Regions from separate parts of the Allobosea minatitlanensis genome, predicted to be linked through region 2. Evidence: predicted binding sites of a transcription regulator. Region 2 holds the regulator's gene; each other region holds the start of a gene.
The links. The regulator LexA, encoded in region 2, represses DNA repair genes until DNA is damaged. The targets are predictions, from matches to a motif close to TGTTCNNNNTGTGTTCNG.
Positions count from the first base shown of each region.

Region 1 (7,059 bases), 1.4 Mb from region 2:
CCATAGCTTTCGCCCGCCGGCGCCGCTTCGCCCAAGGCCGTAGCCAGCACCCGCAGGACGATCTCCTCCGGCTCGTCGGCAAGCTGCCGGAAGGCGAGCCGCAGGTCGCCGCCCCCTCCCGCCGGCAGGCGGCAGGCCGCCAGCACCGCGGCTGCCCGCTGCGACAAGGCTTCCTCCTGCCGCCCCATGCGCGCGGCGAGGCGGCCGAGCCGGGCGGCGTCGAGCCCCTGCTCCGCCAGAGCCGGCGCCAGCGCCCGCCAGCGCGCCCGCTCGAAGCGCGGGTCGGCATTGCTCGGGTCGCGGATGAAAGCCAGGCCCCGTGCCTGCGCGGTGGCGACGAGCCGCGCCTTCCCGAAGCCGAGGAGCGGCCGGACGATCGCGACGTCGCCCCGGCGCGTGCGCGGCTGCATGCCGGCGAGCCCGGCCGGCCCGGAGCCATGGGCGAGCCGCATCAGCAGGGTCTCGGCCTGGTCGTCCAGCGTATGCGCCGTGGCGATGGCGCTGCAGCCGCTTCGCCGGGCCTCCCCGGCCAGGAGGTCGTAGCGGGCGCGGCGGGCTGCCTCCTGGATTCCCTTCGCCGGTTTCGGCGCGGCCCAGCGCAGGACCGCATGCGGGACGCCGAGCCCGGCACAGAGCTCTCCGACCCGCTCCGCCTCGATCGCGGCTTCGGGGCGCAGCCCGTGATCGACCGTCGCGGCCCTGAGCGGCGGCCGGCCGGGCGTCCTGGCCCAATCGGCCAGCAGGGCGAGCAGCGCGACGGAATCCGGCCCGCCCGAGACGGCGACGAGCAGCCCCGCCTCGGCCGCGAGCCCGTCGAAGGCAGCGCCGGCCTCGGCGGGCGAGACAGGCGTCGCGGAAAGGTCGCGGGACGGCGCCGCGCTCAAGCGCAGCCGGAGCGGCGGCGCTCGCGGCTGACGGCGTTGCGCACCGCGCTGGAAGCCTGCGGATAGTCGACCCCGACCTTGGCGTAGGTGGCGCAGGCCTGCTCCTTGGCGCCGAGCCCGTTCAGGGCCATGCCGAGCCTGAGCAGGCTGTCGGGCGCCTTGGGCGAGCGCGGCGATTCCTTCGAGATCTTGAGGAACTGCTCGGCCGCCTCGCGGTAGCGCTGGCGCTGCATGTAGCTCTCGCCGAGCCAGTAGGTCGCCTCGACCGCGAGCCGGTCGCGCGGATAGCTCTGCAGGAACTGGCGGAAGCCCATCTCGGCCTGCTCATAGGCCCGGCGCCGCAGCGCCGCATAGGCGGCATCATAGGCTTCCTTGGCCGTGGCCGGGCCGCTCGCGGCGGCGACGCTCTGGCCGCGCGGCCCGGGCGCCACGCTGCCCTGCTGCACCGGGCGCCCGACACCCTGCAGGTCGAGCGGCTGGCCGGATGCCGGGCCGCCGGAATATTCGTCCTCGATGATGCCGGCGATGCCGCCGCCGAGCGGCTGCGGCGCGCCGGCCGAGCCCTGCTGCATCGTCGGGTCGAAGGCGTCGCTGCGGCGCTGGCGCTGCGGGGTCGCCCCGGCGGGCGGGGTGGCGGGCGGCGCGGAGCCGGCGGAGGGACGCCCGCCGCCCTTCTCGTTCAGGCGGAAATCGACGTCCTGCTGGAAGCGGCTGAGCTGGTCGGTCAGCCGCTTGTTCTCGAACTGGAGCTGCTCGATCTGGCCGGCCATCTGGCGCATCTGGTTTTCGAGCCGCGTCGTGCGCACCAGCAGGTCGGCGGCATCCTGCGCGCAGGCCGGCGCCGCGGCGCCGAACAGCCCCGCGGCGAGCGCGAGCGCGGGCCACGCCGGGCGAACGAGGAAGCGGGCGAGGGAAGAGCCAGGCATCTGAGACAAGCGGTCCTTAGCTGAAACGGGAATTGTCGCGCAGGCGAGTATAACACGCGCGCACCGCGGCCAAAATATGAACAACCTCATGCGCCGTTTGCGAAATCCGGGGAACGCCGGCGAAAACGCCTCTGGCGCTTTGCCGGGCACTTCCCTACATTGGCGAAGCGGGGCTGCCTGGTGCGTGAGAGACAGCATTCCCCGGGCCCATACGACTCCCTAGGGAGCTGTCCCTGACCGGATCCATCGGAACCGGACACACGGCGCCCACCTACTTTAGTAGGTGTCCCGGGATTCAAAACTCCACGGCCGAGGTGGCTCCGCAGCCCTGATGACGACGATGCACGACACGCAGGTTACGCCCTCCCCGCGAAAGGCGGCGCTGCGCACGGCGTCGCTCGCCCGCCGCGACGCGCTGGAGATCGACGACCGGCTCGAATGGGATCCCGGGATCGCCGCGCAGGCGCTCGCCTTGCCGGCGTGGGACGGCGCCTCCGGCCCGGTCTCGGCCTATTGGCCGATGCGCTCCGAGGCCGATCCCCGCCCGATCCTCGAGGAGCTGCACCGGCGCGGCCTGCCGCTCTGCCTGCCGGCCATCGTCGCGAAGCGCATGATCTTCCGCCGCTGGGCTCCCTATGAGCCGATCGTCCCGGGCGGCTTCGGCACGCTCGTCCCGGCGCCGGACCAGCCCGAGATCGCGCCGCGCATCCTGATCGTCCCGCTCGCCGCCTTCGACCGGCGCGGCTACCGCATCGGCTACGGCAAGGGCTATTACGACCGGGCCCTCTCCGCGCTCGGCCCGACGATCAGCATCGGCATCGCCTATGCGGCGCAGGAGGTCGAGGCGGTGCCCGACGAGCCGCATGACCGGCGCCTCGACTGGATCGTCACGGAACGCGAAACCATCCGCTGCGGTTGATTCCCGCGCTCCTTCGCGCGAGGGAGAAAGCTTTACAGCTCGCGGACCGGTTTCATGCGTCTTCTCTTCCTCGGTGACATCGTCGGCCGCCCCGGCCGGATCGCGGTTCAGGAGCGCCTGCCTGCGTTGCGCGAGGCCTGGAAGCTCGACTGCGTCGTCATCAACGGCGAGAACGCGGCCGGCGGCTTCGGCATCACCGAGGCGATCTGCGACGAGATCCTCGCCGCCGGCGCCGATGTCGTCACCCTCGGCAACCATTCCTGGGACCAGCGCGAGGCGCTGGTCTTCATCGAGCGGCAGGACCGGCTGATCCGCCCGGCCAACTACCCGCCCGGCACGTCCGGCCGCGGCGCCGCCGTGATCGAAGCGCGCAACGGCGCCCGCGTCCTCGTCGTCAACGTCATGGGCCGGCTGTTCATGGACCCGCTCGACGACCCCTTCGCGGCGGTCGAGCGCGAGCTCGCCGCCTGCCCGCTCGGCGAGGTCGCCGATGCCGTCATCGTCGACGTCCATGCCGAGGCGACCAGCGAGAAGCAGGCCATGGCCTATTTCCTCGACGGCCGCGCCAGCCTCGTCGTCGGCACGCACACCCACGCGCCGACCTCCGACACGCGCATCCTGCCCGGCGGCACCGCCTTCCAGTCCGATGCCGGCATGTGCGGCGACTACGATTCCGTGCTCGGCATGCAGAAGGACGAGCCGGTGCGCCGCTTCCTCCAGAAGGTGCCGGGCGCCCGGCTGGAGCCGTCGACGGGCGAAGGCACGCTGTCGGGCGTCGCCGTCGAGATCGACGACGCGACCGGCCTGGCGAAGGCGGTCTGGGCGGTGCGCATCGGCCCGCATCTCAGCCAGGCGGTGCCGGAAGCCTGGCTGTCCTGACGCGCTCCGGCGCGCGCGGCGCTTGCGCGCGGGCGGAGGCGGCGCCTATAAGGCCGCCTTCCAGCGCTTTCCGCCGCAACCTTTGAAGGTAACGAGCTCCCATGGCCGGCCATTCACAGTTCAAGAACATCATGCACCGCAAGGGCAAGCAGGATGCGGTGCGCTCCAAGCTGTTCTCGAAACTGGCCCGCGAGATCACCGTCGCCGCCAAGATGGGCATGCCCGACATCAACATGAATCCGCGCCTGCGCATGGCGGTGCTCGCCGCGCGCGCCGAGAACATGCCCAAGGACAACATCCAGCGCGCCATCAACAAGGCGGCCGGCGGCGAGGGCGAGAACTACGACGAGGTCCGCTACGAGGGCTACGGCCCGGGCGGCGCCGCCGTCATCGTCGAGGCCCTGACCGACAACCGCAACCGCACGGCGTCCGCGGTGCGCTCCTACTTCACCAAGGCGGGCGGCGCGCTCGGCGAGAGCAACTCCGTCTCCTTCATGTTCAACCGCGTCGGCGAGATCGCCTATCCGCCCGAAGCGGGCGACGCCGACACGGTGATGGAAGCGGCGATCGAGGCCGGCGCCGACGACGTGATCTCGGACGAGAACGGCCACACCATCCTCTGCGCCTTCGACAGCCTGAACGAGGTTTCCAAGGCGCTGGAAGCGTCGCTCGGCGCCCCGGCCTCGGCCAAGCCCGTCTGGCGGCCGACCACCACCGCCCCGCTCGACGAGGACAAGGCCGCCTCGATGATGCGGTTGATGGAGGCGCTCGACAACGACGACGACGTCCAGAACGTCTTCGCCAATTTCGAGATCGCCGACGAGATCATGGCCAAGCTCAGCGCCTGATTGCAGCCGCTTCCAGCATTGCGAGCCAAGCGAGGCAATCCAGGGGGCGTAGAGCTCTGCCGCCCCCGGATCGCTTCGTCGCTTCGCGCCTCGCAATGAGGGCGGGAAACACTCACCGCCCCAGCAGCCCGTCCCAGAGCGGCAGGCTGCTCAGCGCGCTGAGGAAGATCAGCAGATAGGCGCCGCGCCGGAAGCTCGCCTCCGAGGCGAGCCGGAAGCCATGCGTGCCGGCCCAGAGCCCCGCGCCGTAGATCGCGAAGAGCGGCACTGCCATCGCCAGCCCGCTTGGCGTCAGGATGCCCTTCCACCACAGGATCGCGCCACCGATCAGCGTCGAGACGCCGAAGAAGGCCTGCATGTTCGCCCGCGTCTTGTGGCGGTCGTTGCGCTGCGCGCCGAGCCAGAACACCGCGAGCGGCATGCCGCCGATCGAGGCCATGCCGTTGCACAGCCCCGAGAGCGCGCCGACCCCGAGCGAGAGCGCCACGCCCGGGCGCCCGTGATAGCGCCAGCCCGAGGCCATCAGCGCCACCGCGGCGAGGACCAGCAGCGCCAGGATCCAGCGCATCGTCGCGCGGTCGAGCCAGGTCAGCAGCCAGATCCCGGCCGGCAGCGCCAGCGTCGCCGTCAGCAGCAGCGGCAGGATCTCGCTCCATTCCGCCCGCCTGGCGCTGCGCGCCGCGATCGGCAGGGCGAAGGGCAGGTCGATGAACCAGATCAGCCCCAGCGCCGCGACCGGCCCGAGCACCACCGAGGCCAGCGGCATGAACACCATGGCGAAGCCGAAGCCGGTGAAGCCGCGCACCAGCCCGCCGATCAGCGTCGCTCCCAGCAGCACGGCGATCGCGTCGGCCGTGAGGCCCGGCATGAAGGCGGAAAGGCTGAGCGGCATGGTCCCGGCGCGGCGAAAGCTGATCCGGCGCAGCATGCCCGCAGCCCCGCGACAAGAACAGCCTTCCTTTTCGATGGCGCCGATGAGGGGAATTCATCTCCGCCGCGGTTCCGCGCGGGACAAATCCGAAACATCCGCTAGGTTGAGCGCGTCATGGCACCCGCGATTCGCATCCTCGGCATCGACCCCGGCCTTCGGAAGACCGGCTGGGGCGTCATCGTCTCGGAAGGCAGCAAGCTCTCCTTCCTCGCCTGCGGCTGCGTCGAGAGCGCCGGCGGCCTCTCGCTCGGCGAGCGCCTGCGCCAGCTCCATGAGGGGATCGGCAAGGTGATCTGCGCCTATGAGCCGCATGAGGCGGCCGTCGAGGAGACCTTCGTCAACCGCGACCCGCAATCGGCGCTGAAGCTCGGCCAGGCCCGCGGCATCGCCCTGGTGGTGCCGTCGCTGGCGGGGCTGAGCGTCGCGGAATACGCCGCGAACCTGGTCAAGAAGACGGTGGTCGGCGTCGGCCACGCCGACAAGAAGCAGATCCAGGCGATGATCCGCGTATTGCTGCCCCGGGCCGAGGCGACCTCCGCCGATGCGGCCGATGCGCTGGCGGTCGCGATCTGCCATGCCCAGCATCGCGGCATGAGGGCGCTGGTCGCGCAGATGCGCGCGGCGGGCTGACGGGGCGATGCGCGACAGCCGACCCTCGCGAAATTGCGGTGATCCTACACATGGACAGGCCGTCCCGGACGGATCGAAGCGGAGATCCGGGATCCATGCCTGACCCTATTTCGGCTGCGCTCCGGCATGGATCCCGGGTCACGCCCGGGACGACAGGGGAAGATTGTCGATGATCGGCAAGCTCAAGGGAGTGATCGACTCCTATGGCGAGGACCACGTCATCATCGACGTGCAGGGGGTCGGCTATGTCGTGCAGTGCTCGGCGCGCACGCTCCAGCGCCTGCCCAAGCCCGGCGAGGCCGCGGCGCTCTCGATCGAGACCCATGTCCGCGAGGATGCGATCCGTCTTTACGGCTTCCTGTCCGATGTCGAGCGCGACTGGTTCCGGCTGATGCAGGTGGTGCAGGGCGTCGGCGCCAAGGTGGCGCTCGCCATCCTCTCGACGCTCGACCCCGGCGGGCTCGCCACCGCCATCGCCACCAACGACAAGGCGGCGATCGCGCGCGCGCCCGGCGTCGGGCCGAAGCTGGCGCAGCGCCTCTGCGCCGAGCTCAAGGACAAGGCGCCGGCCTTCGGCCATGTCGATCCCAGCCTCGCCCAGCTCTCCGGCGCGCTGGAAGACAGAAAGCTGCCCCAGCCCGTGGCCGACGCCATCTCGGCGCTCGCCAATCTCGGCTATCCGCAGGCGCAGGCGGTCGCGGCCGTCGCCGCGGCGGCCAAGGCGGCGGGCGACGGCGCCGGCACGGCCCAGCTCATCAGGCTCGGCCTCAAGGAACTGTCGAAATGAGCCCCGCCGGCAGCACGCCGGACGACCTCGAGCTGCGCGTCGTCACCGACAAGGGCGAATTGCTGGAGATCATGCTGGCCGCCTGGGGCTCGCACAGCATGATGATCGGCCTGCATGTCTACGACGTCGCCGAGATCAACGCGCTCGGCCTCTACGAGCCGGGCGGACGCACCGCCGCTCTGGCGAGCTGGACCCTCCGCGGCGACACCGCCTATCTCTGCGCCCTGCATTCGCTCAGGCCCGGCGAAGGCGTGG
Region 1 covers NZ_OZ224509.1:1,183,810-1,190,868, reverse strand. Annotated here, with positions in the region: gene tilS (tRNA lysidine(34) synthetase TilS) at 1-884, opposite strand, end outside; gene ybgF (tol-pal system protein YbgF) at 881-1,810, opposite strand; RNA gene ssrS (6S RNA) at 1,978-2,135, shown strand; gene ACWH43_RS05675 (5-formyltetrahydrofolate cyclo-ligase) at 2,142-2,729, shown strand; gene ACWH43_RS05670 (TIGR00282 family metallophosphoesterase) at 2,784-3,608, shown strand; gene ACWH43_RS05665 (YebC/PmpR family DNA-binding transcriptional regulator) at 3,710-4,456, shown strand; gene ACWH43_RS05660 (sulfite exporter TauE/SafE family protein) at 4,569-5,384, opposite strand; gene ruvC (crossover junction endodeoxyribonuclease RuvC) at 5,502-6,017, shown strand; gene ruvA (Holliday junction branch migration protein RuvA) at 6,187-6,804, shown strand; gene ACWH43_RS05645 (GNAT family N-acetyltransferase) at 6,801-7,059, shown strand, end outside.
Region 1: ruvC (crossover junction endodeoxyribonuclease RuvC) is a predicted target of LexA. The motif match lies at 5,464-5,481, and genes of this name have one in related genera.

Region 2 (7,059 bases):
TATAGTCGCGCTGCGGCGAGCCGGTATAGAGCTGGCGCGGGCGGCCGATCTTCTGGGACGGGTCCTCGATCATTTCCTTCCACTGCGCGATCCAGCCGACCGTGCGCGCGACCGCGAAGAGCACGGTGAACATCGAGGTCGGGAAGCCCATCGCCTTCAGCGTGATGCCCGAATAGAAGTCGATGTTCGGGTAGAGCTTCTTCTCGATGAAGTACTCGTCATGCAGCGCGATGCGCTCCAGCTCGATCGCGACGTCGAGCAGCGGATCGTCCTTGATGCCGAGCTCGTTCAGCACCTCATGCGTGGTCTTCTGCATGATCTTGGCGCGCGGGTCGTAGTTCTTGTAGACCCGGTGGCCGAAGCCCATCAGGCGGAACGGATCGTTCTTGTCCTTGGCCTTGGCGATGTATTTCGGGATGTTCTCGACCGTCCCGATCTCCTCCAGCATCTTCAGCGCCGCCTCGTTGGCGCCGCCATGGGCGGGGCCCCAGAGGCAGGCCGTGCCGGCCGCGATGCAGGCGAAGGGGTTGGCGCCCGAGGAGCCGGCGAGGCGGACCGTCGAGGTCGAGGCGTTCTGCTCGTGGTCGGCGTGCAGGATGAAGATCCGATCGAGCGCGCGCGAGAGCACCGGGTTGACCTTGTACTCCTCGGCCGGGACCGCAAAGCACATGCGCAGGAAATTCGAGGTGTAGTCCAGCGAGTTCAGCGGATACACGAAGGGCTGGCCGACCGAGTATTTGTAGGCCATCGCCGCCAGTGTCGGCACCTTGGCGACCATGCGCATCGAGGCGATCATCCGCTGGTGCGGGTCCGAGATATCGGTCGAGTCGTGGTAGAAGGCCGACATCGCGCCGATCGAGCCGACCATCACCGCCATCGGATGGGCGTCGCGGCGGAAGCCCTGGAAGAAGCGGGCCATCTGCTCGTGCACCATGGTGTGGCGCGTGATGCGGTAGTCGAAATCCGCCTTCTGCGCGGCGGTCGGCAGCTCGCCGTAAAGCAGCAGGTAGCAGGTCTCGAGGAAGTCGCCATGCTCGGCGAGCTGCTCGATCGGGTAGCCGCGATAGAGCAGCACGCCGGCGTCGCCGTCGATATAGGTGATCTGCGACTCGCAGCTCGCCGTCGAGGTGAAGCCGGGATCGTAGGTGAACATGCCCGTCTGGGCGTAGAGCTTGGCGATGTCGATGACGGCGGGGCCGACCGACCCTTCCTTGATCGCCATGTCGACGGTCTTGTCGCCGACCTTAAACTGGCTGGTATTTCCGCTCATCGATACCGATCCTTTCAAGGCTCGCTGCCGTTCAGCCGCCTTTTGCGTGCCCCGTCCGCGGCGCTCTGCGGGTAGTCCTTCATCCGAACGGGCCAACGTGACGAGAGCATGTCAGCGGGAGGGGCAATGGCAATGCATGCGACTGATGGACAAGCAATATTCGCACGTCGCACCGTGTCGCGGCGCAATGCACTTGCGCGTCACTAGACCATTTGCCCCATGCATTCAACAGAGCCGAAAGGCGGTTCACGCCGCCTTCCGCGCATGCCTGGGCCCGCGCGGCGGCCTCCCTCCGGCGCCGCCTCAGCCCTGGTCGGCCAGCCGCGCCAGCGTCTCCTCGCGGCCGAGAACCGCCATGACGTCGAACAGCCCCGGCGACATGGCCCGGCCCGTCAGGGCGGCCCGCAGCGGCTGCGCCGCCTGGCCGAGCTTGATGCCGGTTTCCTCGACATAGGCGCGGACAGCGGCCTCCAGCGGCGCCGGCGCCCATTCCGCCACGGCGGCGAGCCTGCCGGCGATCGCCGGCAGGCGCCCGCGCGCGGTCTCGTCGAGCAGGCCGCGGGCCTTGTCGTCGAGCTTCAGCGGGCGCTGCGCATAGAGGTAGAAGGCGCTGTCGAGCAGTTCGACCAGCGTCTTGGCCCGCTCCTTCAGCCCCGGCATGGCGGCGAGGAACCTGGCTTCCAGCTCGGGCGGGAGCGTCGGAGCCAGCCCCCGCGCCGGGCCGATCTCGGGCAGGATCACCTTCAGCGCCTCGAGCAGATCACGATCGCTCGACTGGCGCATATAGAGCCCGTTCAGGTTCTCCAGCTTGGCGTAGTCGAAGCGCGCCGGCGAGCGGCCGATCGAGGACAGGTTGAACAGCGCGATCATCTCCTGCGTCGAGAAGATCTCCTGGTCGCCATGGCTCCAGCCCAGCCGCAGCAGATAGTTGCGCAGCGCCACCGGCAGGTAGCCCATCGAGCGATAGGCGTCGACGCCGAGCGCGCCGTGGCGCTTCGAGAGCTTGGCGCCGTCCGGCCCGTGGATCAGCGGGATATGCGACATGCTCGGCACGTCCCAGCCGAGCGCGTCGTAGATCTGGGTCTGGCGGGCGGCGTTGGTCAGGTGGTCGTCGCCGCGGATGATATGGGTCACGCCCATGTCGTGGTCGTCGACCACCACGGCGAGCATATAGGTCGGCGTGCCGTCCGAACGCAGCAGCACGAGATCGTCGAGATTCTCGTTCTGCCAGACGACGCGGCCCTGGACCTCGTCGTTCACCACCGTCTCGCCGGTCTGCGGCGCCCTGAGGCGGATCACCGGCTTGACGCCGGCCGGCGCCGTCGCCGGGTCGCGGTCGCGCCAGCGCCCGTCATAGCGCAGCGGCTTGCCCTCGGCGCGGGCCTTCTCGCGCATCTCCTCGAGCTCGGCCTGGCTCGCATAGCAGTAATAGGCCTTGCCGGCGGCGAGCATCTGCTCGGCCACCTCGCGGTGGCGCGCGGCGCGCTGGAACTGGTAGACGGTCTGCCCGTCCCAATCGAGGCCGAGCCATTCCAGCCCGTCGAGAATCGCGGCGATCGCGGCGTGGGTCGAGCGTTCGCGGTCGGTATCCTCGATGCGCAGCAGCATCTTGCCGCCGTGGCGGCGCGCATAGAGCCAGTTGAACAGCGCGGTGCGGGCGCCGCCGATATGCAGGAATCCGGTCGGGGACGGCGCAAAGCGCGTGACGACGGCATTGCTCATGGAAGGCAACTCCAGCCGGGCGGCGAATCCGCCCGGGGCGAGACATGGGGAACGGCGTGCCCTATCCGCCGCAGCGGGCATGACAACCGGCGCGCGCCCTGTAACATGGCTTCGCCGGGCGGTTAAGCGCTCAATGCGAAACCGGCCGGCCGAGGGAAGGGCTGCCGGAAGGCGGCCGCCAGGGGATGGCAGCCGGGATGGCGAGGCAAGCCGCATCGCCGGGACGCCGGGGGGCGTCGAGGGCCGTCGCCGGCATGCTGCCGGCGCGCCTGCCGCCTTTCGCTCTCGGCCGCCCGGCGCTCGCCGCGGGCTTCCGGGCGCTGGGGCGTCGGGGCGCCGCCTCGCTCGCGCTGGAAATCGAGCGCCGCCGGCCCTTCCTCTGGCTGCCGGTGGCGATGGGGCTCGGCATCCTGCTCTATTTCGCCGCCGACCGGGAGCCCGCGCTCTGGGCGCCGCTCGCCGGCTTCGCGATGGCGGCGGGGCTCGCCGTCATGCTGCGCAGGCGGCCTGTCCTCGCCGCGACCTGCATCGGCTTCGCGGCCGCCTTTGCCGGCTTCGCCGCCGGGGTCTGGCGCACGGCCGACATCGCCGCGCCGATGCTGGAGCGGCCGCGCATCGGCAGGATGAGCGGCTTCGTCGAAAGCGTCGAGGCGCGCGACAAAGGCGCCCGGCTGGTCCTGCTGGTGACGGATATCGCCGGGCTGCCGGCCGGGAGCCGGCCGAAGCGGGTGCGGGTCAACATCCGGGGCGGCACGGTCGCGCCCGGCGACCACATCACCGCGACGGCGCGGCTCCTGCCGCCGCCGGGGCCGGCGCGGGCCGGCGGCTATGATTTCGGCCGCGACGCCTTCTTCCGCGGGCTCGGCGCCGTCGGCAGCATCTCCGGCAAGATCGTCCTCAGCCCGCCGCCGCAGGCGCGGCCATGGCGGCTTGCGCTCGATGTCGCGATCGACAAGGCCCGCAACGCCCTGACGGAACGGATCGCCGGCGTCGGCGGCGGGCAGGGCGGGGCGGTGGCGGCGGCCCTCGTTACCGGCAAGCGCGGCCTGATCACCGAGGCGACCAATAACGACCTGCGCGCCGCCGGCATCTATCACATCGTCTCGATCTCCGGCCTGCACATGGTGCTGGCGGCGGGGACGATCTTCTGGCTGGTGCGGGCCCTGCTGGCCCTGTCGCAGACGCTGGCGCTCGGCTGGCCGGTGAAGAAGATCGCGGCGCTGGCCGCCATGCTCGGCGCCACGGCCTATTGCATCTTCTCCGGCAGCGACGTCGCCACCGAGCGCTCGCTGATCATGACGCTCGTCATGCTGGGCGCGATCCTCGTCGACCGGGCGGCGCTCAGCATGCGCAACCTCGCCCTCGCCGCGATCATCGTGCTGCTGCGCGAACCCGACGCGCTGCTCGGGCCGAGCTTCCAGATGTCCTTCGGCGCGGTCGCGGCACTGATCGCCTTCGCCGAGCGCTGGGACCGGCGCGACCCGTCGCAGCCGCCCTCGCTCCTGCCCTGGCCGCTGCAGGCGCTCTGGACCGCCTCGCTCGGCATCCTCGTCACCACCATCCTGGCCACGGCCGCGACCGCGCCCTTCGGCGCCTTCCACTTCCAGACCTTCAATCCCTTCGGCCTGCTCGGCAACGCCATGGCGCTGCCCTTCGTCTCGCTCTGCGTGATGCCTGCGGCGGTGTTCGGCGTCATCGCCTATCCCTTCGGGCTGGACTGGCCGGCCTGGGCGCTGATGGGCCTGGCCTCCGAGATCGTGCTCAAGGTCGCGCATGGGGTCGCGACCATCGACCATTCGACCGTGACCGTCGCGGCCTTCGGTCCCGGCGTCCTGCTCGCCTTCGTCGTCTCGCTGCTCTGGCTCACGCTCTGGACCACCGGCCTGCGCTGGCTCGCCGTGATCCCGCTGGTGCTCGGCGTCGCCTTCGCGGCGAAGCCGGAGCGGCCGGAGATCCTGATCGAGCGCGACGGTTCCGGCATCGCCGTGCGCGGCAGCGACGGCCGCCTGGCGATCGCCGGCCGGCCGAGCCGCTTCGTGGTCCAGCAATGGCTCGCCTCGGACGGCGACGACCGTTCGCCGGAGGATGCCGGGCTGCGCGGCGGCGTCGCCTGCGACAGCCGCGCCTGCATCGCCCGCACCGCCGACGGGCGCAGCGTCTCCTATGCGCGCGACCGGGTCGCGATCATCGAGGACTGCCGCCGCGCCGACCTCGTCGTCACCAATATTCCGTGGAGCGCGCCTTGCGCCGCGATGCTGGTCGATCGCATGGCCCTGTCGCGCAACGGGGCGACCTCGCTCCATCGCAGTCCAGGCGGCTGGAGAAGCGATTCCTCGGAGGCCGGCGCCGGCGAGCGACCCTGGAGCCGCCGCAAGCCGCCGGCTCCGGCGCAGCCGGCTGCCGCACGGACACAGCCCTTGCCGGAGAGCCCGGCCGACAGCGACCCGGACCCGCTCTAGGAGCGCGCCAACTTAACGCGGAACCGCCTTGACGCGGAACCGCGCCGTCAGTCCGGACAAGCCGCGCGAGCGGCCCCGATCCGGATCTAGGCCCTAGCCGTCCGGAATCGATCCCCCGTCTTCGCTCCGCTCCGCCCGGGCTGACAGCTCCGCCCGGGACGACATGGCAGGTCCGTTCACCGAGCAGATAGGGTCAGGACCCGCCGGTCGATAGGCGGCTCAGTAGCGCCGCAGCAGGTTGACGAGGCGGCCCTGGATCTTGACGCGGTCGGGGCCGAGGACGCGGGTCTCGTAGGCCGGGTTGGCGGCTTCGAGCGCGATCGAGGAGCCGCGCCGGCGCAGGCGCTTCAGCGTCGCCTCCTCGTCGTCGATCAGGGCGACGATGATGTCGCCGGTATTGGCGGTGTCCTGCCGGCGGATGACGACGGTGTCGCCGTCGAGGATCCCGGCTTCGACCATCGAATCGCCCCGCACCTCCAGCGCGTAATGCTCGCCCGAGCCCAGCATGTCGGGCGGCAGCGAAACCGTGTGGCTGCGGCTCTGGATCGCCGAGATCGGCGTGCCGGCGGCGATGCGGCCCATCACCGGGATCGAGACCGGCGCCCGGGCATCCTCCTCGGCCGGGGCAGGGCGGGGCTTGGCAAGGTTCGGCTGCGCGCCGAGGCCGCCCTGCACGACGGCGGGGTTGAAGCGCCGCGGCTGCGGGCCGGCGAGCCCTTCCGGCATCTTGATGACCTCGAGCGCCCGTGCGCGGTTGGGCAGGCGGCGGATGAAGCCGCGCTCCTCCAGAGCCATGATCAAGCGGTGAATGCCGGATTTCGAGCGCAGGTCGAGCGCATCCTTCATCTCGTCGAAGGAAGGAGGCACGCCGCTCTCGCGCAAGCGTTCCTGGATGAAGCGCAGGAGTTCGTGTTGCTTGCGTGTCAGCATGATCGTCGCCGGCGCTCCCCAAGGCGGTTCGGTGCAGATTCGAAACAAAGCCAGAACACTATAGCTGTTCGCTTTGTGTTCCGCAAGGAGCCGCTAGCGCAGGCGCAGCACCCGGCAGGCTTCGCCTTTCTTAGCCGGCTCCGAATGGGCCGGCCGGATCGTCAGGGCCCTGGCCCGGGCGAGGGTACCGAGCATCGCGGAATCCTGCTTGTCGAACGGCGTCGCGACCCATCCCGCCGGAGTCAGGGCGAGATCGGAGCGGACATAGTCCTCGCGCTCGTCATTAGCCGGCATATCTTTTCCGAGAATCGCGGGGATGGCGCGACTGCGGTCGGGCTCGGGCATGCCGAGCAGGGCTTCGATCAGCGGCAGCACGAAGAGATGGCCGCAGACGATCGAGGAGACGGGATTGCCCGGCAGGCCGAGCACGACCATGCGCCCGAGCCGCCCGGTCATCATCGGCTTGCCGGGGCGCATCGCGATCTTCCAGAAGCCGAGGCTCATCCCGGCCCGCGTCAGGGCCTCCTGCACGAGGTCGTGGTCGCCGACCGAGGCGCCGCCCAGCGTGATCAGGACATCCGCCTCCGCCGCCCGCGCGGCGGCGATCCGGGCGGCGAGGTCGTCATGGTCGTCGCGGGCGATGCCGAGATCGAGGGCTTCGCCGCCGGCCTTCTCGAC
Region 2 covers NZ_OZ224509.1:2,538,179-2,545,237, reverse strand. Annotated here, with positions in the region: gene gltA (citrate synthase) at 1-1,270, opposite strand, end outside; gene gltX (glutamate--tRNA ligase) at 1,574-2,992, opposite strand; gene ACWH43_RS12585 (ComEC/Rec2 family competence protein) at 3,247-5,451, shown strand; gene lexA (transcriptional repressor LexA) at 5,671-6,381, opposite strand; gene ACWH43_RS12575 (molybdopterin molybdotransferase MoeA) at 6,475-7,059, opposite strand, start outside.

Region 3 (7,059 bases), 860 kb from region 2:
GGAAATCGGCTTTGTCCATGCCGGCAGGATAGCGGCATGCGCGGCCGGCCGTCACCGGCTGCCTTGGAGAGCGCCGACCCGAACAGCGGAACGCCATTCCTGGGGAAACCCGACGCACAATCAAAGAGCCGGAGGATCGGACCGCATGCGCTGTTCGGTCCGGTCCCTAGCCCGGCGGCATCTCCGCCACGGCATGCACCGTATAGCCGCGATAAGGGGCGCCGACCCGGCATTCCGCTCCCGCCGCCCGCGCCAGCGCGCACATCACCAGCGGCAGGTCTTCGCGCGGCGCGACGTGGAACAGCGCGAGCCAGCGCGCCAGCAGGTGCCTGAAGGCGCCCGGCAGCCCGGACTGGTCGCCGAAATCGACGACATGCAGCGAACCGCCGGGGGCGAGCCGCCGCAGCGCCTCTGCCACCACCGGCTGCCAGGGCGGGATCATCGACAGGGCGTAGGAGATCACGATCCGGTCGAAGCCCGGCCGCCCGAACAGGAGCCGCGGATCGAAGCCGGTCGCATCGGCCTGCGCCAGGATGATCCGGTCGCCGAGCCCGGCGCGCGCCACCGCGGCCCGCGCCGTCGCCAGCATCTCGGCCGAGACGTCGAGCCCGTAGCAGTCGCAGGCAGGATAGCGCCGCGCGATCTTCACGAGATTGCGCCCCGTGCCGCAGCCGATCTCGAGGATCGCCGCGCCGGCCGGCGGCTGCAATCCCGCGATGAGCTGGTCGCGGCCGAGCAGGTAGAACTTGCGGCTGGCATCGTAGATATGGCGCTGATGCCGGTAGATCCGGTCCATCAGCCCGGCGGCGGAGCTTGTCGCCGCGGCCCCGCTCACGCCGCCCGTCCCGGCAGCGTGTAGAGGTGGAAGCCGCCATAGATCGCCGAGCGGTCCTGCCGGCAGAGCGCGCGGCTCCTGGCCTCGTCATAGCGCCACTGGTCGAGGATCGCGGCCGGCACCCGGCCGGGCAGAAGCCGTTCATCGGCCGCCGTGCGGAAGATCACCCGCGCGCCCGGCCTGGCCGTGCGCGTGATCTGCGACCACAGCGCCGTCAGCTCGGCATCGTTCATCCAGTCCTGCGCGTCGAGCAGCACATAGGCGTCGCAGCTTTTGGCCGGCTGGTCCTCCAGGAAGGCGGTGATCGCGCCCTGGCGATAGCCGACCCCGCCGGCCCGCGCCTTCACGGCCTCGAAGTGCTGCGGCTGGAGATAGGGCGGCAGCGCCGCATCCGGCCCTTCGCCATAGCGGCGGCCGAAGGCCTGCTGCGCGAAATAATTCTCCTTGAGGTCGAAATCGCAGGCGAGGCGTTCGAGCCTGAGCTTCAGCGCGCCGAGGATGCCGTCCTCGCCATCGGCGGCGAGCGCCTTGTACTGCGCCGGCGGGATGCCGAGGCCGTAGAGCGAGGCCGGCTGGCGCACCAGCCAGCGCACCAGCCGGCGCTCGAAGACCGGCGCGAGATGCTTCCCGTAGAGCGCCCGCTGTTCGGCGCGGTCGCGCGCCGCCAGCATGGCGCGGGGATTGCCGCCGAGCAGCCGTGCCAGCACATGGCCGGCGCCGATGAAGCGGCCGAGCAGCCCGTAGCGGTAGAAGCCCCTGGCGAAGAGATTGATCCGGCGCCGGCCGTCGAGGCCCCGGCCTTCCCAGTAGCCGCGCGAGACGGCATCGAGCCGGGGAGCGATCTCGCGGTCGTAGAACGCGACGTTCTCGCGGGCATCGGCAGCGGCGAAGAAGCGGCGGAAGCTCGCATAATCCGTCATCCGCGCCAGCGCCGCGAGCTTCAGCCGGCCGAGCGCGATATGGGCGCCGTTGAGATCGACCGCGCTGACGCGGATCGGCGCGGCGGTGAGATAGGACAGGATGTTGCAGGAGCCCGAGGCGATGGCGACGACATGGTCGTCCGGCTCAAGGGCGAGCGCCGCCATGTCGACGACCGGGTCCTCCCAGATCTGCGGATAGACCAGCCCGGAGAAGGCGCGGGTGAACATCCATTCCAGCAGGCCGGCCCTGGACAGCGTCCGGCTGCGCTGGACCGCCGTGCTCAGGCCCAGCGTGGTGGCCCGCCGGACCGTGCGTGCCGTTTGCGTCACGGGTTCCCTCCCCTTTCAGGTGGCGAGCCGACTAGAGGAGTCGCGTGACGGTCCGGTGACGGGACCGGCGATGCCGTCATCGTGAAGCGCGGCGCCGCACGGAAAGGGGGCTGAAAATCGGCGGCCGAAGCGCCATATTGGGCGCAGCGAGCCGATGGCCCGACGGGCCGTCCGCCGAGAAGGAGATCGCCATGGGTCTAACGCGCATGTTCGGCACCGGGAAGAAGCAGGCCGAGAGCTTTCCCTTCCAGCTCAGCGATGCCGAATGGCGCGAACGCCTGACGCCGGAGCAGTACCGTATCCTGCGCGGCCACGGCACGGAACGGGCCGGCTCCTGCGCGCTCAACTACGAGAAGCGCGCCGGCACCTTCTCCTGCGCCGGCTGCGGCCAGGAGTTGTTCAAATCGGGCAAGAAGTTCGAGAGCGGCACCGGCTGGCCGAGCTTCGACCAGCCGCTGGAGGGCGCGGTCGGAACCAGTGAGGATTTCAGCTTCGGCATGCACCGCGTCGAGGTGCATTGCGCCAATTGCGGCGGCCATCTCGGCCATGTCTTCCCGGACGGCCCGCCGCCGACCGGCCTGCGCTACTGTATCAATGGCGAAGCGATGAATTTCAGGCCGGAAGCGGCCTGAGGCCCGCTTCCGTCATTCCGGGACGCCGCGCGGCGGCGAACCCGGAACGCTCGGCACGGCCCGTCGCGCCAGCGCCGCCGCATCGACCCCCGGCGGCAGATCGCCGAACTGCCCGGCCCAGCCATCGCCGAGCCGCGTCGCGATGAAGGCGTCGGCCACCGCGGGCGGCGCGAACCGCAGCAGCAGCGAGCCTTGCAGCGCGAGCGCCAGTTGCTCCGTCAAGCGCCGCGCCTGCCCCTCGTTGCGCGTCAGATCCGGCAATGCGCCTTCCAGCCGCCGCAGCGCGGCATCGTAGCGCCGGTCCGCCCCCGCAGCCGCCATCAGCTCGGCCCGCAGCACGTCGACCACCCCCTCCTCCCGCGCCAGCGAGCGCAGCACGTCGAGGCAGATGACGTTGCCCGAGCCTTCCCAGATCGCGTTGAGCGGCGCCTCGCGGAAGAGCCGCGCGATCGGGTGCTCCTCGATGAAGCCGTTGCCGCCATGGCATTCCAGAGCCTCGGTGACGACGGCAGGCGCCCGGCGCGTGATCCAGTATTTCGCGATCGGCGCACCGACCCGCGCCAGCAGCCGCTCGCTCGCGGACGCCGCTTGCCGGTCGAGCGCCGCGAACAGCCGGAAGGCGAGCCAGGCGGCGGCCTCCGCCTCGATCGCGAGGTCGGCCAGCACGTTCTGCATGATCGGCTGGTCGATCAGCGCCTTCTGGAAGGCGCGCCGATGCCGGGCGTGATGGGCGGCGAGCGACACCGCCATCCGCATCAGCCCGGACGAGGCCGCCGCGATGTCGAGCCGCGAATTGTGGTTCATCGACAGCCCGGTGCGGATGCCCCTGCCCGGCTCGCCGACGAGGTGGCCGATCGCGCCGCGGAACTCGACCTCCGAGGAGGCGTTCGAGCGGTTTCCGACCTTGTCCTTGAGCCGCTGGATCGCGACGCCGTTGCGCTCGCCCGATGGCAGCCAGCCCGGCACGGCGAAGCAGGAGATGTCCTCGCCCGTCCGCGCCAGCGTCAGGAACAGATCCGAATGCGGCACCGAGAAGAACCACTTTCGCCCTTGCAGCGACCAGGTGCCGTCGCGATTGTCCTCGGCCACCGTCTGGGTCTGGCGCAGGTCGGAGCCGCCCTGCGTCTCGGTCATCGCGGTGCCGACGGTTGCCCCGGTCTTGAGCTGCGCCGGCCCCTGCCGCGGATCGTAGCGGCTGGAGGTGACGAGCGCCCCCCATTGCTCCCACAGCGCGGCGTCCTGCTTCAGAACCGGCACGGCGGCATAGGTCATGCTGATCGGGCAGCAGATGCCGCTCTCGGCGCCGTACCAGAGATATTGCAGCGCGGCGCGGGCCACCTGCGCGCCGGGCTCCGGCCGGTTCCAGGCGAGCGCATGCGTCTCCTGGCCGATGGCGAGGCCGATCAACTCGTGCCAGGCGGGATGGAAGGCGATCTCGTCGATGCGGTTGCCGAAGCGGTCGAACGCCCTGAGCTCCGGCGAGTAGCGGTTGGCGAGGGAGGCGAGCTCCTGCACGCGCGCCGAGCCCACCGCCCGCCCGGCCTCGTGCAGCCGCCCGCGCGCCCAATCGGCGCCGAAGGCCGAGACGATGCCGGGCAGCACCGGATCGGCGGCGAAGGCGTCGTAGCCGGCCAGCACCGGCACCTGATTGGTGACCTGATCGCCGCGCGATGGCTCCGCCATGGCTTTCCCTCCGATCCGCGAACCGCCCCGTCGTTAACCACCAGACTATGCCGCCGTTCGCCTTTTGCGAATCCGCCCGATTGGCGCCCGGGTTCTGGCGGCACGTCCCGCCCGCGCCGCGGCCGGCGCCTGCCCCTCCCTCTGGTACGACAAGCGCCACGCGCTGAGTCTCGAAGCGACCTACGCCGCGCGCAATCGCGATCTGCCGGCCAAGGTTTATCTTTACGTCGGAGAGTACGAGGCGCTGCGCAAAGGCGACCGGCGCTACAACCAAACGATCGACATGGTCGCCGACAACCGGACCCTGGAGGCGGCATTACGCGGCCGGAAATACCCGAGCTTGAAACTGAAATCGGCGATATTCAACGACGAGGACCACCTCTCCGTAGCTCCGCGCGGCTTTACGCATGCGCTGGAGTACCTTCTCCCGGCGCGTTGAACCTCCCGCGACGCCCCTGCCGCCACCTCCCTGTGGAACGGGATGTAAAATGATCGCTCCGGCAGGGCGCAATCCTGACATCGACGCCCTATATTCGCCGGAGAACGAATCACGCACGAGCAGCCCGCACCCGTGTCCGACGCAGACCCCTTTTCCGCTCCCCCGCCGCGCCCCGGCGGCCTTGCCGCGCGCGCCGCGGCGCAGCCGGCCGCCGGCTATCTCGCGGGGCTGAACCCGGAGCAGCGCCAGGCGGTCGAGGCGACGGAGGGCCCGGTTCTCGTGCTCGCCGGCGCCGGCACCGGCAAGACCCGCGTGCTGACCACCCGCATCGGTCATCTGATCGCGACCAGCCGCGCCTATCCCTCGCAGATCCTCGCCGTCACCTTCACCAACAAGGCGGCGCGCGAGATGAAGGAGCGCGTCGCCCATCTCGTCGGCTCGGTCGCCGAGGGCATGCCCTGGCTCGGCACCTTCCACTCGATCTCGGCCAAGCTGCTGCGCCGCCATGCCGAATTGCTCGATCTGCGCAGCGATTTCACCATCCTCGACACCGACGACCAGATCCGCCTGATGAAGCAGGTGATCCAGGCCGAGGGCATCGACGAGAAGCGCTGGCCCGGCCGCATGCTGGCCGGCTTCATCGATAGTTGGAAGAACCGTGGCCTTAGCCCCAATGACGTGCCGGCGGGCGAGGCCGCCGTCTTCGCCCATGGCAAGGGCGGCAAGCTCTACGCCGCCTATCAGGAGCGGCTCAAGGCGCTCAACGCCGTCGATTTCGGCGACCTGCTGCTGCATTGCCTGACGCTGTTCCGCGATTATCCGGACGTGCTCCAGACCTATCACGAGCGCTTCCGCTACATCCTGGTCGACGAGTATCAGGACACCAACACGGCGCAGTATCTCTGGCTCAGGCTGCTGGCGCAGGGCCGGCGCAACATCTGCTGCGTCGGCGACGACGACCAGTCGATCTATGGCTGGCGCGGCGCCGAGGTCGACAACATCCTGCGCTTCGAGCACGATTTTCCGGGCGCGACCGTGATCCGGCTGGAGCGCAACTACCGCTCGACCGGCCATATCCTCGCCACCGCCTCGAAGCTGATCGCCCGCAACGAGGGCCGCCTCGGCAAGACCTTGCGCACCGAGGGCGAGGCCGGCGACAAGGTCACCATCACCGGCGCCTGGGACAGCCAGGAGGAGGCTCGCCTCGTCTCCGACGAGATCGAGGCGATGCAGGCCAAGGGCCACGACCTCGGCGAGGTCGCGGTGCTGGTGCGCATCTCGGCGCAGATGCGCGAGATCGAGGAGCGCTTCGTCCAGGCCGGAGTGCCCTATCGCGTCATCGGCGGCCCGCGCTTCTACGAGCGCGCCGAGATCCGCGACGCGCTCGCCTATCTGCGCTGCGTCGTCTCGCCGACCGACGACCTCGCCTTCGAGCGCATCGTCAACGTGCCCAAGCGCGGGCTGGGCGACGCCACCGTCCAGCTCCTGCACAACCATGCCCGCGCCACCGGCTTCTCGCTGATGCAATCGGCCCGCGCCGCGGTCGAGAGCGACGAATTGAAGCCCAAGGCCCGCACCGCATTGCGCGAGCTGGTCGACGCCTTCGGCCGCTGGTCCGCCCGCGCCGAGCATATGCGCCAGGGCGAGCTCGCCGAGCTCGTGCTGGAGGAGAGCGGCTACACCGAGATGTGGAAGAAGGACCGCTCGGCCGACGCCGCCGGACGCCTGGAAAACCTCAAGGAACTCGTCCGTTCGCTCGACGAGTTCCCCGACCTGCCGGCCTTCCTCGAGCACGTCTCGCTGGTGATGGATGCCGATGGCGGCGAGGCCGAGCGCCGCGTCTCGATCATGACGCTGCATGCCGCCAAGGGGCTGGAATTCGACACGGTCTTCCTGCCCGGCTGGGAGGAAGGGCTCTTCCCCAACCAGCGCGCGCTCGACGAGAACGGCCGTGCCGGGCTGGAGGAGGAGCGCCGCCTCGCCCATGTCGGCCTCACCCGCGCCCGCAAGAAGCTGAAGCTCTATTTCGCCTCGAACCGGCGCATCCACGGCCTCTGGCAGACCAGCCTGCCGAGCCGCTTCATCGACGAGCTGCCGGAGGAGCATGTCGAGGTCGAGCAGGCCCCGACCAGCTATTCGCAGGGCGGCTACGGCGCCTCGCGCTTCGACCGGATGGAGAGCTTCGGCTCCAGTTACAACACGCCCGGCTGGCAGCGCGCG
Region 3 covers NZ_OZ224509.1:1,678,924-1,685,982, reverse strand. Annotated here, with positions in the region: gene ACWH43_RS08240 (potassium channel family protein) at 1-19, opposite strand, end outside; gene ACWH43_RS08235 (class I SAM-dependent methyltransferase) at 167-835, opposite strand; gene ACWH43_RS08230 (DUF3419 family protein) at 832-2,085, opposite strand; gene msrB (peptide-methionine (R)-S-oxide reductase MsrB) at 2,277-2,717, shown strand; gene ACWH43_RS08220 (acyl-CoA dehydrogenase family protein) at 2,730-4,400, opposite strand; gene ACWH43_RS08215 (hypothetical protein) at 4,465-4,839, shown strand; gene ACWH43_RS08210 (ATP-dependent helicase) at 4,972-7,059, shown strand, end outside.
Region 3: ACWH43_RS08210 (ATP-dependent helicase) is a predicted target of LexA. The motif match lies at 4,940-4,957, and genes of this name have one in related genera.

Region 4 (7,059 bases), 460 kb from region 2:
CTGCTGACCGAGATCATCGGCTTCGTCTTCGCGCTGCCGCTCGGCATCCTCTACGCGAATGGCAGCCGGGCGGTGCGCGCGCCGATCTATGGCTTCGTCTATTTCTTCCGCGGCACGCCGCTCCTGGTGCAGATCTTCATCGTCTATTACGGGCTCGCCCAGTTCGAGGCCGTGCGCCACAGCTTGCTCTGGCCCTGGCTGCGCCAGCCCTTCGTCTGCGCGCTGATCGCCTGCGCGCTGCATTCGGCGGCCTATACGACCAACATCCTGCGCGGCGCGATCCAGGCCGTGCCGGCCGGCGAGGTCGAGGCGGCGCGCGCCTGCGGCATGTCCGCCTTCCAGGTCCAGCGCCTGATCGTGCTGCCGGTCGCGCTGCGGCTGATGCTGCCCGCCTACAGCAACCAGGCGATCGGCATGCTGAAGGGCACCTCGCTCGCCAGCACGATCACCCTGATGGAGCTGACCGGCGTGGCCAACACCATCGTCGCCAGCACCTTCTCGCCCTACGAGATCTTCATCATGGCGGCGCTGATCTATCTGGCGATCACGCTGGTCATCACGCGCTGCTTCAAATTCGCCGAATACGCCCTCAGCAAGCACCAGCGGCCGCTCGCGAGCGCCGCCGCGACGCCCGAACAGGTCCGCCATGCCGACTAGCGACATCAGGAACTTCATCGCCTTCGCCCAGGAGATGGCCGAGGCGAGCGGCGCGATCATCCGCGAGGCGGCCGGCCGCATCAACGCCTTCGACTCCAAGGGCGACGACAGCCCGGTGACCGAGATCGACCGGCGCGTCGAGACGGAGCTGCGCCGGCGCATCGGCGAGGCCTTCCCGGAGCACGGCATCCAGGGCGAGGAATTCGGCGCCCAGGCGACCGGGGCCGACTATGTCTGGGTGCTCGATCCGATCGACGGCACGAAGGCCTTCGTCGCCGGCATCCCGGTCTTCGGCACGCTGATCGCCCTCGCCCATCGCGGCGTCCCGGTTCTCGGCGTCATCGACCAGCCGATGACCCGCGAGCGCTGGATCGGCGCGGACGGCTTCCCGACCACCCTGAACGGCAGGCGCGTCGCGACCTCCGGCCGGACCGTCCTGTCCGAGGCGGTGCTGTCGACGAGCAATATCGAGCTCTACGATCCCGCGAGCCTGCCGGTCTTCGAGGCGCTGCGCTCCTCGGTGCATTGGTGCGTCTATGGCGGCAGTTGCTATGCCTATGGCCGGCTCGCCTCGGGCGGGATCGACGTCGCCATCGACCGCTTCACCACCCCGCACGACGTGCTCGCCCATGTCCCGGTCATCGCCAATGCCGGCGGCGTCATCACCGACTGGGAGGGCGCCCCGCTGACGCTGCATTCGAGCGGGCGCTGCCTGGCGGCGGCCAATCCCGCGCTGCATCGGGCCGCCCTCGACCGGATCGCCCGCCGGCGGCCCGCAGGCACGCCGGCCGCGTAGGCCCGCCGCGCAGCATCCCGACTCCCAGCCAGGTCGCCCCGTCATGCCCAGCACGCCCCGGACCCGCCGCGCCATCGTCGACGCCATGAAGGAGGCCGCCCGGATCGGCGGCGCCTCGCTCGCCGGCCATTTCGCCCAGCTTTCCGCCCTGTCGATCCTCGAGAAGGGTCCATCCGATTTCGTCTCCGCCGCCGATATCGAATCCGAGCGGCTGATCGTCGCCTTCCTGAACGAGGCCCTGCCCGGTATCGCGGTGCTGGGCGAGGAGGGCGGCGCCTCGCCCGATGCCGGCGACGGGCCCAGGATCGTCATCGACCCGCTGGACGGCACCAACAACTTCCTGCACGGCATCCCGCAATTCTCGGTGTCGCTCGCCCTGATGGAGGGCGAGGAGGTCACGGCCGGGGTCACCTACAACCCGCTGAGCGGCGAGCTGTTCTGGGCCGCCGCCGGCGAAGGCGCCTATCTCGGCGACAGGCGGCTGAGCGGGTCGAGCCGCGCCTCGCTGGCCCATGCCGTCGTCGGGACCTGCTTCCCCTATAACGGCAAGGGCGACACCGAGAAGGCCGCCCGCGAGATGGCCGCGATCATGCCCCGGGTTTCGGGGATCAGGAGCCCGGGCTCGGCGGCGCTGGAGATCGCCTATGTCGCGGAGGGCCGCTTCGACGGCTTCTGGGCCTCGGGCGCCAAGCTCGACCTGTGGGACCTGGCCGCCGGCGTCATCATCGCGCGCGAGGCCGGCTGCCTCGCGACCGAGATCGACGGCGCGGGCGACCCGCTCGACTGCCGGAGCCTCGTCGTCGCGCCGCGCCAGTTCCACGGCCTCTTCGTCGACATCTTCCGCTCGGCCTGAGCCGCGCCAGGACGAAGCCGTCATGGCGGCATGGCGGGCGGAGGAGGCATCGCGGCAGAATCGCCGGCGCGGGCCAGTGCTGCCGCGATGTCGGCCGCGAGCTCGCGCCGCAGCCGCGCCTGCTCGCCCGGATCCGGCGTCCGCAGGATATAGGAAGGGTGCCAGGAGACCAGGACCGGCCCGCCATGCAGGCCGGCCTCGAACGCGCCGCGCCGGCGCGAAAGCGGCCGCTCGTCGCCGGTCAGGGCGAAGGCGGCGGACGCACCGAGCGCCAGCACGATCCGGGGCCGGATGAAGGCCAGCTCCAGCCCCAGCCACCAGCGGCAATGGTCGATCTCGCGGCGGTCCGGGTTCTGGTGCAGGCGCCGCTTCCCGCGCGGCACGAACTTGAAATGCTTGACGGCATTGGTCAGCCAGGCGGAGCCGGGGTCGAGACCCTGCGCGGCCATGATCTCGCGCAGCAGCCGGCCGGCGGGGCCGACGAAGGGCCGGCCGGCGAGATCTTCCCGGTCGCCCGGCTGCTCGCCGACGACCATGACCGGCGCCTGTGGGTCCCCCTCGCCCCAGACGGTCTGCGTCGCGGCTTCGCACAGCCCGCAGCGGCGGCACTGCATGGCGGCCTGCCGGGCCTGGCCGAGATCGTCCGGCCATTCGGCCGGCGCGGGCAGCCCCGCGCGATAGCGCGCCGAGACCGCCGCCGCCCCGGCACGCGGCGGGCTGGCGCTTGCCGCGCGCATGCGCTCGACCCGCCGCCCGGCATCGGCGAGCATGGCGGGGATGAGGCGGGTCTCGGGCAGGTTGCGCCAGTATTTCTTCGGCATCTCCGACCGCATCGCGGCGAGCTTCACCCGCGCCGGATTGAAGATGCTGGTGAAATAGGTGGCCCAGAGCGCCTCGGAAGCGTCGTCCGGCCAGTCGGGCCGGACCCCGCCGGCCGCGAAGGAAAGCCGGCCGTTCTCGAAGCGCGCGGTCAGCCGCGGCGTGGCGATGAGCCAGTCCATATCGGCGAAGCGCCCGACGAAGAAGGGCACGGCCGGCTCCAGCGTGTCGTGCTCCGGCTCGAACCAGGCGCCGAAGGCGCGCCGCTCCCCGCCGGAGGGAAACTCGCGGAAGCGCAGGAAGGCGTGCAGCTTGTGGATGTCGCGCCCGACGGATTTCGCCATCAGGCCGAGCCTGCGGCCGAGCGGATCGGCCTGCGACAGCGGCGCCCCATCCTGCCGGTCGAGCCGCCACAGCGCCTCGTAAAGCAGCGCGAAACGCTCGGGCGAGGCATGCCAGACGACCGCGTCGGCCAGGCGCAGAAAATCGCGGCTCACCCGCAGCCGATGCCCGCCGGGCTGCTCCGGCAGCGGCCCGCCCGCGAACAGCCCACCTCCGCCGTTCCAGTCGATCCGCTCGGGCGCGATGCGATGGCTGATCGCCAGCCGGGCCGCGGCCCGCCAGGCCGCGGCGACGCCCTGGCGCGGCAGCGTGACGACGACGTTCACAGCAGCGCCAACTGCTCCGGCGCCGGCGCGAAGCGGGCCCGCAGCGCGGCGCTGTCGGTCAGGCCGCGCGGCGACCAGCCCGGCAGGCTGACGAAGGGCTGCGCCTTCCTCATCGCCGCGCCGATGCGGACGAGATCGTCGAAGCGCAGCGCGCCGTGCCGGCGGGCGGCGATGATGCGGTCCACGGTGCGAACGCCGAAGCCCGGCACGCGCAGCAGAAGCTCGCGCGGAGCCCGGTTCACATCCAGCGGGAACCGGGCCCGGTGCTGCAACGCCCAGGCCAGCTTCGGGTCGATGTCGAGGTCGAGATGGCCCTTGCGCGCGCCCGTGGCGATCTCCTCGGCCGAAAAGCCGTAGAAGCGCATCAGCCAGTCGGCCTGGTAGAGCCGGTGCTCGCGCATCAGCGGCGGCTTGACCAGGGGAAGCGCCGCGGAGGCTTCCGGGATCGGGCTGAACGCCGAATAATAGACCCGCCGCAGGCGATAGCCGCCATAGAGCCGGGTCGCCGCGCTCAGGATGGCGACGTCGTCCGCCCCATCGGCGCCGACGATCATCTGGGTGCTCTGGCCGGCCGGCGCGAAACGCGGCGCGGCGCGGCCGGTGAAACTCCTCTCCTTCGCCGCCTCGCGCTCCAGCCGCATCTGGGCCATCGCCGCGCGGATGGTCTCCGGCCGCTTCTCGGGCGCGAAGCGGCGCAGGCTCGCATCCCGCGGCAGCTCGACATTGACCGAGAGCCGGTCGGCCCAGAGCCCCGCCTCGCGCACCAGCTCCGGCGACGCATCGGGAATCGTCTTGAGGTGGATATAGCCTTTGAAGCCGTGCCGCTCGCGCAGGGTGCGGGCGATGCGGACCATGTCGGCCATGGTCTGGTCCGGCGAGCGGATGATGCCCGAGGACAGGAAGAGCCCCTCGATATAGTTGCGCCGATAGAATTCGAGGGTGAGCGTGACCACCTCGTCGACCGAGAAGCGCGCGCGCTCGACATTGCTCGAGACGCGGTTGATGCAATAGGCGCAGTCGAAGATGCAGAAATTGGTCATCAGGATCTTCAGCAGCGAGATGCAGCGGCCGTCCGGCGTGTAGGCATGGCAGATGCCGCTGCCGCCGGAGGAGCCGATGCCGCCCTTGCGCGAATCGCGCTTCTCGCCCCCGCTCGAGGCACAGGAGGCGTCGTATTTCGCCGCATCCGAAAGGATCGCCAGCCGCTCTTTCAGTGAACGCTTCATGTAATGTTCACTATATGTTCTAATCGGCTTTTGCAACTCCGGCGAGGATCGCGCGGGATGTGGCAGGGCGGCCGCAGAAGCCGCCCCGGCCGGCGCGGACCGCGTCAGGCGACGGCGTTGCCCGGCACCGCCCCGCCATGGCCGGCCTGGGCGGCGTGGAGGCTGCGATAGCGCCCCTCCTTGCGGGCCAGGAGCTGGGCGTGGCTGCCCTGCTCGACGACGTCGCCGTTCTCGACGACGACGATGCGGTCCGCATTGGCGATGGTCGCGAGGCGATGGGCGATCACCAGCGTCGTGCGCCCCTGCGACAATTCCGCCAACGATTGCTGGATCGCCTTCTCGGTCTCGGTGTCGAGCGCCGAGGTCGCCTCGTCGAGGATCAGGATCGGCGGGTTCTTCAGGAAGATGCGGGCGATGGCGAGCCGCTGCTTCTGGCCGCCCGAGAGCTTGACGCCGCGCTCGCCGATCACGGTGTCGAGCCCATCGGGCAGCGCCGCGATGACGCCGTCGAGCCGGGCGCGCCGGGCCGCCTCGACGATCTCCTCCTCGGTCGCGTCGAGCCTTCCATAGGCGATGTTGTCGCGGATGCTGCCGGCGAAGAGGAAGACGTCCTGCTGCACGATGCCGATGTTCGAGCGCAGCGATTGCAGCGTCATGTCGCGGATGTCGATGCCGTCGATCAGGATCGCGCCGCCGGCGACCTCGTAGAAGCGCGGCAGCAGCGAGCAGATCGTGGTCTTGCCGGCGCCGGACGGGCCGACGAAGGCGACGGTCTCGCCGGCCGCGATGTCGAGGTCGAGCCCGTCGAAGATCGGCCGCTCGGCGCTGTAGCCGAAGCGCATCTCCCGATAGGCGATGTCGCCGCGCAGCCGCTCGACCGCGCGGGCACCCGGCCTGTCGGCGACGTCCGGACGGGTCGCCAGGAATTCGAGATAGCGCTGGAAGCCGGCGATGCCCTTCGGATAGGTCTCGATCACCGCGTTGATCTTGTCGACCGGGCGGAAGAAGACCCCGACCAGCAGCAGGAAGCCGACGAAGCCGCCCGCCGTCAGCTCGCCGCGCACCACGAACCAGCCGCCCGCCAGCATCACCACGACCTGCACGAAGCGCATCGAGAGATAGGACAGCGAGGTCGAGGCGGCCATCAGCTTGTAGGCGGCGAGCTTGGTGTCGCGGTAGCGGCGGTTGCTCTCGGCGAAGAGCCGGCGCTCATGCTCCTCGTTGGCGAAGGCTTGGACGACGCGGATGCCGCCGACATTCTCCTCGATGCGGGCGTTGAAATCGCCGACCCGCCCGTAGAGCGCATGCCAGTTCTGGGTCATCCGGCTGCCGTAGCGGATGGTGACGAAGGCGGTCAGCGGCACCACCAGCGCCGTGACGATGGCGAGCGGCACATGCACCCACAGCATCAGCGCGAAGGCGCCGATCAGGGTCATGATCGCGATGAACAGGTCCTCCGGCCCGTGATGCGCGACCTCGCCGATCTCCTCCAGGTCCTTGGTCAGCCGCGCCACGAGATGGCCGGTCTTCTGGTTGTCGAAGAAGCCGAAGGAGAGCTTCTGCAGATGGTCGAAGGCCCTGGCCCGCATCTCGGTCTCGATGCCGATGCCGAGCTTGTGGCCCCAATAGGTCACGACGACCTGCAGCCCCGCGCTGATCAGATAGGCGACGAAGAGCCCGGCGACGGCGAGCGCGATCAGGCCGATCTCGCCGGTCGGCAGCAGCCGGTCGATGAAGAGGGTGACCGCGACGGGGAAGGCCAGTTCGAGCAGGCCGGCAGCGACCGCGCTGCCGAAATCGAGCATGAAGAGGCCGCGATGCGGCCGGTAATAGGCGGCGAACCGCTTGATCAGATCCATATCCGTCTCCGCGGCGACCGCGCTCAGGCTGGGAGCGCGATCGGGCGCTGTGTCTGGGGGTGGGCGATCACGCTCATCGCCACGCCGTAGATGCGGGCGAGCTGCTGCGAGGTCATGATCTCGTCCGGCGCGCCGCGTGCGATCATCCTGCCGGAATGCAGCGCGACGATCTCGTCGCAGA
Region 4 covers NZ_OZ224509.1:3,001,416-3,008,474, forward strand. Annotated here, with positions in the region: gene ACWH43_RS14735 (ABC transporter permease) at 1-657, shown strand, start outside; gene ACWH43_RS14740 (inositol monophosphatase family protein) at 647-1,453, shown strand; gene ACWH43_RS14745 (inositol monophosphatase family protein) at 1,497-2,306, shown strand; gene ACWH43_RS14750 (UdgX family uracil-DNA binding protein) at 2,327-3,793, opposite strand; gene ACWH43_RS14755 (putative DNA modification/repair radical SAM protein) at 3,790-5,019, opposite strand; gene ACWH43_RS14760 (ABC transporter ATP-binding protein) at 5,124-6,878, opposite strand; gene ACWH43_RS14765 (ATP-binding cassette domain-containing protein) at 6,902-7,059, opposite strand, start outside.
Region 4: ACWH43_RS14755 (putative DNA modification/repair radical SAM protein) is a predicted target of LexA. The motif match lies at 5,024-5,041, and genes of this name have one in related genera.